3 regions of the Streptomyces sp. NPDC092045 genome follow, and region 2 is predicted to be linked to each of the others. Evidence: riboswitches for the same ligand, from Rfam matches in the RefSeq annotation. Region 2 holds a riboswitch; each other region holds the start of a gene.
The links. A riboswitch is a leader RNA that binds a small molecule or an ion and turns the genes downstream of it on or off. The one in region 2 is predicted to bind cyclic di-AMP.

Region 1 (3,960 bases), on a different contig from region 2:
GGTCCAGCCGCTGCCGAGGAAGGTGAACTGCCCGGCCGTGAGGACGTCCTCGCCCAGCGGGGAGGCGAGGGCCTGCTCGGCGTCCCGCGCGGCGTCCTCGACGGTGGACACGCCCTCGGGGAGGGCGTCCTCGGCCTCCAGGTGCGCGCGGAAGAGGGCGAGCGCCGTGGTGGCGAAGCGGGTCTGGACGACCGACTCCTCGTCCGCGAAGTCGAGGACGGCGACCTCGTCGGCGAGGTCCGTCACCGGGGTGGCGGGGTCGGCGGTGACCGCGCCCGTGGGCACGGTGCCGCGCAGCCGGGAGAGGACGGCGAGGACCTCGCTGGTGGTGCCGGAGCGGGTGAGGGCGACGACCCGGTCGTAGCGGCGCCCGTGGGGGAACTCGGAGGCCGCGAAGGCGTCGGTCTCGCCGTGGCCGCCGGACTCGCGCAGCTCGGCGTAGGCCAGGGCCATGAACCAGGAGGTGCCGCAGCCGACGACCGCCACCCGCTCGCCCCGCCGGGGCAGGGCGGCGACGTGCCGGGGCAGGGTGCGGGCCGCCTGGCGCCAGGTCGCCGGCTGGGAGGCGATCTCCACGGCGGTGCGGGTGGTGCTCATGCCGGTCTCCTTGCAAGAAAGACTGCGAGATATTGAACGAACATGCTTGAAGTCGAAGACATTCAAGCAGAAACATGCATGACGTTTCCAGATCCCACACCTGTCGACGGCTAGAATCGGACGCTCGCACGACCGGGAGGGAGGGACCCATGTCCAAGCACGAGCGGTGGAACACGCTCCTCGAACTGCTGGCGGCCTCGGGAAGGATCGAGGTGGAGGAGGCGGCGGCGACGCTCGACGTCTCCGCGGCCACGATCCGCCGGGACCTCGACGAACTCGCCGAGCAGCAGCTCCTCGTCCGGACGCGGGGCGGCGCGGTCGCGCACGGCGTGTCGTACGAACTCCCCCTGCGCTACAAGTCGACGCGGCACGCGCCGGAGAAGAAGCGGATCGCGGAGACCGCGGCCGACCTGGTCGCGCCCGGCGAGGTCGTCGGGCTCAACGGCGGCACGACGACGACGGAGGTGGCGCGGGCGCTGGCGCTGCGGTTCGCGAGCGGACGCGCCGAGGCCCCCGGACCGGCGGCGCCCTCGGGCCCGGCGCTGACCGTGGTCACCAACGCGCTCAACATCGCGGGCGAGCTCGCGGTGCGCCCGCAGATCAAGATCGTCACGACGGGCGGCGTCGCACGGCCCCAGACCTACGAGCTGGTCGGCCCGCTGACGGTCGGGGTGCTCAGTGAGGTGGTGCTCGACGTGGTGGTCCTGGGAATCGACGGGATCGACGCCGAGTTGGGCGTGATGGCGCACCACGAGGACGAGGCGAGCATCAGCCGGCTCTTCGCGGAGCGGGCGAGCCGGGTGGTCGTGGTGACCGACTCCTCGAAGATGGGCCGCCGGGCGTTCGCGCGGATCTGCGGCCTGGACCGGATCGACACCCTGGTGACCGACACCGGCATCGCGCCGGAGACCGCCGCCCGGCTCGCCGAGGCCGGGGTGAAGGTCCTCACCGTCTGACCCGCCCGCCCCTCCCGGCGGAGGGACGCCTCGGCAACCGGCCGCGGCGACCGGAGGGACGACGGGCACGGGCGACGTCCGCACGCCCCGGCGGCGCCGTCAGCGGCCGGCGAGCGCGGCGCGCCGGATCGTGGCGTCGAGGAGGTCGAGGGCGTCCTCGGCCGTGCGCCCGGGCGCCCTGTTCCACGGGCCGATGAGGTCCCGCCAGCCCCGCGACCGCAGCTCGGTCATGATCCAGGCGGCCGCCTCGTTCATGGTGTCCGCGCCGCCGTGGCCGAGGCGGTGGGCCGCGAGGAGCGCCCCGCAGACACAGCGGGCCCCGCGCCTGTCGCGCAGCCTGTACGGGGCGTTCTGCCAGCCCCACTCGGTCAGGACGAGGCGCGCGTAGCCGAGGTGGACCGAGGGGCGCAGCTCGGGCCGGCCGATGCGGCGCCAGGCGTGGAGGCGGTCCGGCAGCACGGCTCCGATCCGGCCGGGGAGGCGCTCGACCGGGCCCGGGGCGGGGAGCGCGTCGAGCGCCTCGGCCACGAGCCGTTCCACGGGCACGCTGAGCAGGTCCCGCCAGCTCCGCTCCTCCCCCGGCGACAGCGGCCCGGGGGCGGGGGCGAGCGGGTCGGGAGCGGTCCAGTCGGTGACGATCCGCTGCCAGACGGCGCTCTCGTAGAGGGCGGCGGCCTCGCGGTCGAGGGCGTCGGGGGCGAACTGAGGGGCGGGGGACATCGGGCGGCTCCTGGGTCGGTCACTCCATCCTTCGAGAAGGATGTCGGCTTTGCGCCCTTTGCCCTTGAGTGACCGCGATGCACCCAAAGCGCCCTCACTCCCGCACAGGGTCTCACTCCATAGATTTTCGGCTTATTTCTCCATCAATGGAATTACGCCGCATATTCGGACATAACCCACCGGGTGACGCGACTCACTCCGCACGGCCGGGCACACGACCCTCGCCCGCCCCGCCCCGTGCCGCACAAGGAAGTTCGGCGCTTCCGCGGCCCGACCGATCTTGAATTCCCCGAATTCAGTGATCCAATAAAGAGGACCGCCTCCCTGATCCTCTTGTTATTCGCCGCATTACTGGCCTACGGTCACCTCCATTCGAGCGGAACGCCTAATCCTGCCGCCGCTCGACAACCTCCCTTTTCACCCGACGGCAGGAGCGGGGGACCCACGAATACGCCGGCCCGGAATCCGGGACGGCTCGGGGTGCAGCCGCGTGCGCGCGGCCGGACATCTCCCGTCCGAACCCGACAGCTCACCTCGTAGGCGCCGGAGAGGAATCCGTCATGCCTGCACACGGTAAGCACCGCCGCATCCGCCGCAGCCGCGTCTCCCGCGGTCTGGCCCTGGTCGGAACCGGTGGGGTCGCGCTGTCCCTGCCCCTGATCGCCCCCACCACGGCCGGAGCCGCGACCGCCGCGACCGCCGCCGGGACCCCGGAGATCGCCGTCGGGGCCTTCGCCGCTCCCGCCGCGCCGGTCGCCGCCAAGGCCCCGGCGGCCACGCGCACGTACACCGTCGTGAGTGGTGACTCGCTTTCCCTGATCGCCCAGAAGAAGGGAATTCAGGGAGGCTGGAAGAGCCTTTACCGCGCCAACCAGAGCGCCGTGGGTGACAACCCGTCACTCATTCACCCCGGCCTGGAACTGACGATTCATCGGGGTTCGGCCGAGGCCGCTCCCGCGCGGGCCAAGACGCAGGAAAAGGCCGAGCGGAAGAGCACCGCGAAGGCGGAGAGGGCAGAGAGGTCCGGTACGGCCGAACGGGCGAACCGCTCCGAGCGCCGCGCCACGCCGACCGCCGCCACCGCCACCACCGGCACGGGCGCCTCCGCCGCCGCTCCCGCGGTCGCCGCCGCCCCGGCCGCCGTCCCCCAGTACGCCGACAACCTCGACGGCTGGATCCGGGAGTCGCTGGACGTCATGGCCCGGCACGGCATCCCCGGTTCCTACGAGGGCATCCACCGCAACATCATGCGCGAGTCCTCCGGCAACCCCCTGGCCATCAACAACTGGGACGTCAACGCCGTGAACGGCACCCCCTCGAAGGGCCTCCTCCAGGTCATCGAGCCGACGTTCCTCGCGTACCACGTGCCCGGCACGGCGATGGACCTGTACGACCCGGTCGCCAACATCACCGCCGCCTGCAACTACGCGGCCGACCGCTACGGCTCCATCGACAACGTCAACGGGGCCTACTAGTCGGCGCCGGCTGGTCGGCACCGGTCGCCGGGGCTCTCCGGCCCCGGAAGTGCCCGGTGAACCAGGAGGTGGCGAGCTGCGCCACCTCCTCCAGGGCGCCGGGCTCCTCGAAGAGGTGGGTGGCGCCCTCCACCACGGCCAGCCGGTTCTCGCAGCGCAGCAGCGCCCCGGCCCGCCGGTTGAGGTCCAGGACCAATGGGTCCTCGGCGCCC
Region 2 (3,960 bases):
GCCGAGGCGCGCCGCCGGGCCGACGCCGGCCTCGTGCGCACGCTGCGGCCCCGGGCGGCCGAGTCGGACCTCCTCGACCTGGCGGGCAACGACTACCTCGGCCTCACCCGCAGGCCCGAGGTCACGGAGGCGGCGGCCGGGGCGGCCCGGCGCTGGGGCGCCGGCTCCACCGGCTCCCGGCTCGTCACCGGCACCACCCTGCTCCACACCGACCTGGAGCGCGAACTCGCCGCCTTCTGCGGCTTCGAGGCGGCCCTCGTCTTCTCCTCCGGCTACACCGCCAACCTCGCGGTGCTCACCGCGCTCGGCGGCCGGGACTCCCTGATCGTCTCGGACGCCGCCAACCACGCCTCCCTGGTGGACGGCTGCCGCCTGGCGCGCGCCGAGACCGCCGTCGTCCCGCACGCCGACCCCGAGGCCGTGCGCAAGACCCTGGAGGCGCACCCCGGGCGCCGGGCCCTCGTCGTCAGCGACTCCGTCTTCTCCGTCGACGGCGACCGGGCCCCGCTCGCGGAGTTCGCCGCCGCCTGCCGCGCGCACGGCGCCGGTCTCGTCGTGGACGACGCCCACGGCTTCGGCGTCCTCGGCGACGGGGGCCGGGGCGCGCCGCACGGCGCCGGACTCGCGGGCGACGAGGACGTGGTCGCCACCCTGACCCTCTCCAAGTCCCTAGGCAGTCAGGGCGGCGCGGTCCTCGGCCCGGCCCGGGTGATCGAGCACCTGGTGAACGCCGCCCGCACCTTCATCTTCGACACCGGCCTCGCCCCGGCCGCCGTCGGCGGCGCCCTCGCGAGCCTGCGGCTGATCGCCGCCGAACCGGGGCTCGCCGCGCGGGTCCGCACCGTCGCCACCACCCTGTACGAGCGGCTCACCGCGGCCGGTCTGACGGCGGCCCGGCCGTACGCGGCCGTGGTCTCGGTCCGCGCCCCCTCCCCGGAGGCGGCGCTGCGCTGGGCGGCGGACTGCCGGGAACGGGGCCTGGCGGTCGGCTGCTTCCGGCCCCCGTCCGTCCCCGACGGCGTCTCGCGCCTGCGCCTGACGGCCCGCGCCGACCTGACGGACGCGCAGATCGGCCGCGCGGTGGAGACGGTCCTGCGGACCGCCCCCGCCGCCTGAGGGCCGCGCCGGGGCCGTTCACGGTTCGTACGGTTCACCGCTTCGGGCGACAGGGGCGGCTCTTTCCTGGTGGAACCCGGTACGGCGCGGCACCATCGGTGGGACTCTGACGCGCAGTGCTATCCGGGGCAGCGGCCCCGGCGGGAAAGGGACAGAGTCGCCATGGCAGACCATCAGGAAGCAACCGTCACCCTGCCGAGCGAGCCCGCCTCGGTCCCCACCGCCCGGCGGTACGTCGCGGAGGTCCTCACCGGCTGGGGCCTCGACGAACTCTCCGACCAGGCGGACGCGGTCCGTCTGATCGTCTCGGAGCTGGCCACCAACGCCGTCCTGCACACCTTCGGCCAGTCGCCCACCTTCACGGTCGACGTCCGCCTCGAGCGCGGGGAGCAGCTCCACGTCGGCGTCACGGACAGCCATCCGCGCCTGCCCCGCCGCCTCCCCGCGGCGGTCCAGCAGGACAACGGACGCGGCATGGTCATCATCCGATCCCTGGCGGCGGGGTCCGGCGGCCGCCTCTCGGTGACCCCGACCCCGGACGGCGGCAAGACGGTCGGCATCACCCTGCCGTGGAAGGCGGCCGCGCCGGTGGTCTGCTAGGGCGTGTGTCGAAAGTCCCGCCTGCCCGGCGGCGCCCGGCAGGCACTCCCCCGTAGCCCTGCGGGCACGGGGGCACCCCCGGCCGCGTTGTCGGGATCACCCCGATGCAACAAGTATCGGGGCGACCCTCCGCCTTGCGATCGCACGCACCGGACACCGCCGGGCCTGCCCTCCGGGCAGACGGCGCTACTTTCGACACACGCCCTAGAAGGCGTCCGGCGCGCCCCCGGGCCCGTCCGGCGCGTCCCCGGGCCCCTCCGGCGTGGCGCGGCCGGGGCGGCGGGGGCGGTCCGGGTGCGGCGGCGCCGCCGCACCCCCGGCCTCCCCTCCGGCGCCCGCTCAGCGCCCGGGCGGGGTCACCGGACGCGTCCGTAGGAGACCTTCGAGGTCCAGATCTTGTCGAGCTTCACCCAGGAGCCCGTCTTGGGCGAGTGCCAGATCTTGCCGCTCCCGGCGTAGATGCCCACGTGGTAGACCTTCCCGCCGGAGTGGAAGAAGACCAGGTCCCCCTGCTGCCGGCTGCCGGCGGAGACCCGGCTCGTCTTGTTGTACTGCTGCTGCGCGGTGCGGGGCAGCGACTTGCCCGCCTGCTTGTACGCGTAGAGCGTCAGGCCCGAGCAGTCGAACCGGGAGGGTCCCGTGGCCCCGTAGCGGTAGGGCGCCCCCTTCTTGGCGGCGGCGACGCTCAGCGCCTTGTTCGCGTGTGCGGTCGCCGCCTGTGCCTCCGGTGCCGCGCCCGGCGCGAACAGCGTGCCGCCGACGGCGGCGAGGGTGAGAGCCGAGACGGCTCCGGCCCGGGACAGCAGGGACGGGACGTACATCTGCGCAGTCATGCGCAACCCTTCGTCAGCCGCCTGTGAAGGATGACCTGTCGGGTTCGGGCAGGCGAAGATGCCCGGCCGCGGCTGCGGCTTCACCCCAAGGGCCGGCCCCGCTGCGGAAACAGCGCGTACGGCCCGTACTGCTCGGGTCCTCCACTCCTGCCGATCCAATCCTGTCGACCAGGCGTCCGGGACGGCGGCAGGACTCGGCGTCCGCCCGGACCGCCCCGCCTCGGATGGCGGGGGCTTGTCGTCGGCAGGGATCTTGCCCCACAGCCTGGTCGAAATCCGAGTGGAAACGGCGTTATGTGAGAGTCCTCACGACTGATCCATTCGGGTGGACAGGATGCTTTCGTGATCGTCGGAGGTTTGGCCGACGAGCCCCGCACCAGCGAGGGAACGTCCGATTCCGCCAGATGTGTACACCCCGTGCGCAACTCGCCCGAGCCACATGTCGACTCGTCGACTCCACCGAACGGACGAGCCGTTCCGGCGGGGGCGTCGGCCGTCCGGCCCTCGACACGACATGCCGGAATGTCAACTCCGTCATGCCCGGGGGAGCGTGACCCGGCCGGCCCGCCGCTCCCCGTCCAACACCCGCAGGGCGCGCGCCAGGGTGTCCGCGTGGACCTCGCTCTCACCCCGCGCGTGCATGAGGGCCAGCGCCTCGCGCAGCTCCTCCGCGCGTCCCACCAGGGCCTGAGCCGCCCTCAGGGCCCCATAGGTATGCGTACTTCTGGATGGATTGATCTTCCCCAGGAGGTCGACGACCGCGAGGTACGCGTCGATCAGCTCGCCCTCGGCCCGCGTCAGGGCCGGCAGCGGCGGCGGCTCGGGAACCACGGTCCGCTCACCGCGCCGCGCGGCCGGCCGCGGCGCGCCGGCTCGTGATCACGTGGTCCACGAGCCCGTACTCGACCGCGGCCGGGGCGTCCAGGACCGCGAGGCGGTCGAGGTCGGCCTCGACCCGCTCGCTGCTCCGTCCGGTGTGCCCGGCGAGCAGCCCGGCCATCAGGGCGCGCTGGCGGAGCAGTTCGCGGGCATGGACGTCGAGGTCGCTCGGCCGTCCGTGCAGGGGCTCCTCCGCGGCGGGCTGCCGGAGCGTGACGCGGGCGCCGGGGAGCATCGTCCGCTTGCCCGGGGTGCCGGCGGCGAGCAGGACGGCGGCGCTGGAGGCGGCCCGGCCCAGACAGGTGGTCGCCACGTCGCAGGCGAGGGTCCGGATCGTGTCGTGGATGGCGGTCATGGCGGTGACGGAGCCGCCGGGGGAGTTGATGTAGAGCGCGATGTCCTGCTCGGGCGCGGCGTACTCCAGGTACAGGAGCTGGGTGATCACGTCGTTGGACGAGACCTCGTCGACCCGGGTGCCGAGGAGGACGATCCGGGACTCCAGCAGCTTCGTGTACGGATCGAGGGTCCGCGT
Region 3 (3,960 bases), on a different contig from region 2:
ACGACCCTGGCGTTCCTGCGGGACCGGGCCCGGCGCGGCACCGCCGGGCCCGACTTCGCGGCCCGCGAGCAGGAACTCCTTCACCACCTGTGGCAGCGCAGGGCGGTCGCCTCGCCCGCGCTGACGTACGCGGCCCGGGCGACGGGCCGGGCGTGGACGCCGCCGCAGTACCTGGACTACGGCGGCTACAACCCGTACCGCGGTTAGGCCCCGGCCGTCCGGCGGACCGGACCCCGGCGCGCGGTCGGCCCCGGCGCGCGGTCGGTTCCGGCGCGCGGTCGGTTCCGGCGCGCGGTCGGTTCCGGCGCGCGGTCAGTCCTGGATCGCGGTCAGTCCTGGATCGCCGAGGCCTCGGTCAGGAGCTTCAGCTCCTCCTCCGTGAGCTCCAGGTCGGCGGAGGCGACCAGGGCCGGGAGCTGCTCGACCGTACGGGCCGAGGCGATCGGCGCGACGACCGTCGGACGGGAGGCGAGCCAGGCGAGGGCGACGGTGGCGGGCTCGGCGCCGTGCGCCCCGGCGACCGCGTCGAGCGCGGAGAGCACGGCCCGGCCCCGCTCGGTGTCGAGGTGCTTGCCGGCCCCGGCGGCGCGGGCGCTGTCGACGGCGGTGCCGGGGCGGTACTTGCCGGTGAGGAAGCCGGAGGCGAGGCCGTAGTACGGGACGGCGGCGAGCCCCGTCCGCTCGGCGGTCTCCAGGAGCGGGCCCTCGTAGGTGTCGCGGGAGACCAGGTTGTAGTGCGGCTGGAGGGCGACGTAGCGGGCGAGGCCCTCGGCCTCGGCGAAGTCGAGGGAGGCCCGGAGCCGCTCCGGGGAGATGTTGGAGGCGGCGACGGCCCGCACCTTGCCCTCCTTCACGAGCTGGTCGAGGGCGGTGACGATCTCCTCGACGGGGACGGACTCGTCGTCGAAGTGGGTGTAGTACAGGTCGATGCGGTCGGTGCCGAGGCGGCGCAGGGACTCCTCGGCGGCGGCCTTGATCGTGGGGGCGGAGAGCCCCTTGAACCGGGGGTGGGCGCCGGCCTTGGTGGCGACCACGACGTCGTCGCGGTTGCCGCGGGAGGCGAGCCAGCGGCCGATGACGGTCTCGGACTCGCCGCCCTCGTTGCCCTCGGCCCAGGCCGAATAGACGTCGGCGGAGTCGACGAAGTTGCCGCCGGCGGCGGTGTAGGCGTCGAGGACGGCGAAGGACTGCGCCTCGTCGGCGGTCCAGCCGAAGACGTTGCCGCCGAGGGCGAGCGGGAAGACGTGCAGGTCGGACGTGCCCAGCGTACGGAGAGAGGTCATGGGGTGATCAACGGTCTCCGCCGCCGGGCCTATTCCGCGCGGGCCCGGGCAGGGCCCCGGGATGGCCCGGGGAGGGCCCGGGGAGGGCCCGGGGGTCAGACCGTCAGGCCCTTGGAGCGCAGCCAGGCCGCCGGGTCGACGCCGTCGCCGCCGCCGGGGTGGATCTCCAGGTGGAGGTGGGCGCCGGAGACGTTGCCGGTGGCGCCGACGCGGCCGATCGTCTCGCCGGTGCCGACGGTCTGGCCGGCGCTGACCGTCATGGAGGAGAGGTGGCAGTACCAGATCTCGGTGCCGTCCTCCAGCTCCAGGACGATCCGGTAGCCGTAGGAGCCGGACCAGCCCGCCGACTTGACGGTGGCCCCGTGGACCGCCTTGAGCGGGGTGCCGGTGGGGGCCGCGAAGTCGAGGCCGGTGTGGTAGCCGGAGGACCACATCGAGCCGGACTGCATGTAGGTGGCGGTGAGGGAGTACGAGGAGAGGGGCATCGAGTAGCTGGCGGCGAGCTTGGCGAGGCGCTCGGCCTCGGCCTTCGCCCTGGCTTCCGCCTCCGCCTTGGCCTTGGCCTCCGCCTCGGCCTTCGCCTTCGCCTCGGCGGCCGCCTTCTCCGCCGCGTCGGCCTTGGCCTGCGCCTCGGCCGCGGCCTTCTCGGCCGCCGCCTTCTCCGCCGCGGCCTTCTCGGCGGCGTCGGCGGAGGCCTGCTGCTGCTCGGCCTGCTGGAGGATGCGGGCGCGCAGGGCCTCGCCCGCGTCGGCGGCGCCCGGGGCGTCCGCCGTCGACAGGCTCGCCCGCGTGACCTGCCCGGTCCGCGCGGTCCGCTCGTCGGCCTCGGTGGTGTACGCGGCGGAGGTCAGCGGGTTCGGGTTGGCGCGGTCCGCGGGGACCGTCTCCCGCTCCTCCGCGCCGGGCAGGAGGGCGCCGACGCCGGGGAGGTCGTGGGCGTCGGGCAGGTTGAGGTCGGGAAGGTCCGGGAGCGATATCGCCACCGGCGGCTTGTCCTGCGCGGTGGCGAGACCGCCCGCGCCCACGGCCGCGATGACGCCGACGCCGAGGACGGTGGAGGAACGGGCGAAGTTGGAGCGCTGCTTGACGACCCGGTGCCGGCCGCCGGAGCGGCCCTGGGCGCGGAGGGAGTCCTCGGTGGGGTTCCACTCGGTGTTCGGGACGGAGGGAGCCGCACCGCCGCCGAAGGCATCGAAGGGGGCTTCGGGGGCAGGGGTGTTGGACGCCACGGAGGCGCGCTCCTTTCCTTCCTTCTCGCCTACCGGGTTAGCTGACGGGTTCGGAGCAGGAAGGTCTCCTACGGGCCGGCCGCACGAGTGCGAAGGGCTCGATTCACCCCAAATGGTGGTTCCCCGGTTCCCTTTCGGGATTCGGCGCGTGCGCACGGTGCCGTCTCTTGCGACGGCTGGGACGACCGCGCTGCGTTATCGAACGTTAATAGACAGGGGGTCCCGATTCCAAGCCGTCCCCCGTGATCGTTCATTCAATCGGTAGGGATTCGCCCCGGTTGATGCCCCTTCAGTGAGGCGGATCTCCCGAACGGCAAAACCTCCGCAATCTGACGGTACGTCAATTGTTATCACAGGGAGACCTCTCGACTACCCCTGGTGACGGGGCCGCCGGGTCCTGCCGGACGGTTCGGTGCCGGGGGCGCCGGGGCCTACCGGACGGTTCGGCGCCGGGGGCCGTCCGGCGGTTCAGTGCCGGGGCCTGGTCGGCGGTTCAGTGCCGGGGGCCGCCCCGGGGTTCAGTACCGGAGCCCGCCCGGGGGTTCAGTGCCGGGGCCCGCTCGGCGGTTCAGCGCCGGGGGCCGCCCGGCGGCACCACCGGCATCGTCCGGCGCCGCTCCGGCTGCCCCGCCGTCGGGCGGTTCAGCGCGAGCAGCGCCATGTCGTCCGTCGCCCCGCCGCCCGTGTGGAGCCGTACGTCGTCCACGAGCGCGTCGAGCATCTCCTCGGGCCCGGGGAAGATCCGCCCGGCCAGCCGCTCCGCCGGGTCGTAGAAGACGCCCTGCGCGTTCCGCGCCTCCGAGAGGCCGTCGGTGTAGAAGAGCAGCGTCGTGCCCGGCGGGTACGGGCGCGCCTCGGCCCGGTCCGGCCACGATGCGAGGTCCCCCATGCCGAGCGGCAGCGCCGGCCGGCTCGGGTCGACCGGCTCGACCCGCCCGTCCCCGTGCAGCATCAGCGGGGACGGGTGCCCCCGGTTGACGACCCGTACGAAACCGTCGAAGGTGCCGGTGCCGTCGGAGCGCGGGATCTCGGCCAGCACGGCGGTGGTGAACCCCTCGACGGCGTCGAGGCTGTCCCGGCGGGTGCCCTCCCGGTCCAGTGCCCGTTCGAGCCGCTGCGCCACGCCCTCCAGGGTCCGCTCCTGCTCGGCCGCCTCCCGGAAGGCCCCGATGACGACGGCGACGGCCTCGACCGCGTCCATGCCCTTGCCCCGCACGTCCCCGACCACGAGCCGCACCCCGTGCGGGGTGTCCTGCACGGCGAACAGGTCGCCGCCGATGAACGCGTCCGCCTGCGCCGCCTCGTAACGGGCCGCGCACCGCAGCCCGCCGATCCGCTCGGCGGGCGTCGGCAGCACCGCCTTCTGCGCGGTCTCCGCGATGACCCGCGCCGAGGCGAGCCGTTCACCGCTGCGGCGCACCACCCGGTTGATGAGGAGCGCGAGCACG

Region 1: another riboswitch for cyclic di-AMP. It lies ahead of ACIQKA_RS19320 (transglycosylase SLT domain-containing protein); the one in region 2 lies ahead of ACIQKA_RS02770 (C40 family peptidase).
Region 3: another riboswitch for cyclic di-AMP. It lies ahead of ACIQKA_RS17960 (M23 family metallopeptidase); the one in region 2 lies ahead of ACIQKA_RS02770 (C40 family peptidase).

The regions. Positions count from the first base shown of each region.
Region 1 covers NZ_JBIVSC010000007.1:19,530-23,489, forward strand. The annotation lists gene ACIQKA_RS19305 (SIS domain-containing protein) at 1-597, opposite strand, end outside; gene ACIQKA_RS19310 (DeoR/GlpR family DNA-binding transcription regulator) at 747-1,553, shown strand; gene ACIQKA_RS19315 (hypothetical protein) at 1,653-2,273, opposite strand; cyclic di-AMP (ydaO/yuaA leader) riboswitch at 2,646-2,829, shown strand; gene ACIQKA_RS19320 (transglycosylase SLT domain-containing protein) at 2,834-3,748, shown strand; gene ACIQKA_RS19325 (phosphoribosyltransferase family protein) at 3,732-3,960, opposite strand, start outside.
Region 2 covers NZ_JBIVSC010000001.1:591,434-595,393, forward strand. The annotation lists gene ACIQKA_RS02760 (8-amino-7-oxononanoate synthase) at 1-1,116, shown strand, start outside; gene ACIQKA_RS02765 (ATP-binding protein) at 1,279-1,716, shown strand; gene ACIQKA_RS02770 (C40 family peptidase) at 2,073-2,549, opposite strand; cyclic di-AMP (ydaO/yuaA leader) riboswitch at 2,553-2,683, opposite strand; gene ACIQKA_RS02775 (hypothetical protein) at 3,084-3,380, opposite strand; gene ACIQKA_RS02780 (ATP-dependent Clp protease proteolytic subunit) at 3,388-3,960, opposite strand, start outside.
Region 3 covers NZ_JBIVSC010000005.1:461,396-465,355, reverse strand. The annotation lists gene ACIQKA_RS17970 (PrsW family intramembrane metalloprotease) at 1-207, shown strand, start outside; gene ACIQKA_RS17965 (aldo/keto reductase) at 330-1,283, opposite strand; gene ACIQKA_RS17960 (M23 family metallopeptidase) at 1,379-2,512, opposite strand; cyclic di-AMP (ydaO/yuaA leader) riboswitch at 2,524-2,669, opposite strand; gene ACIQKA_RS17955 (SpoIIE family protein phosphatase) at 3,081-3,960, opposite strand, start outside.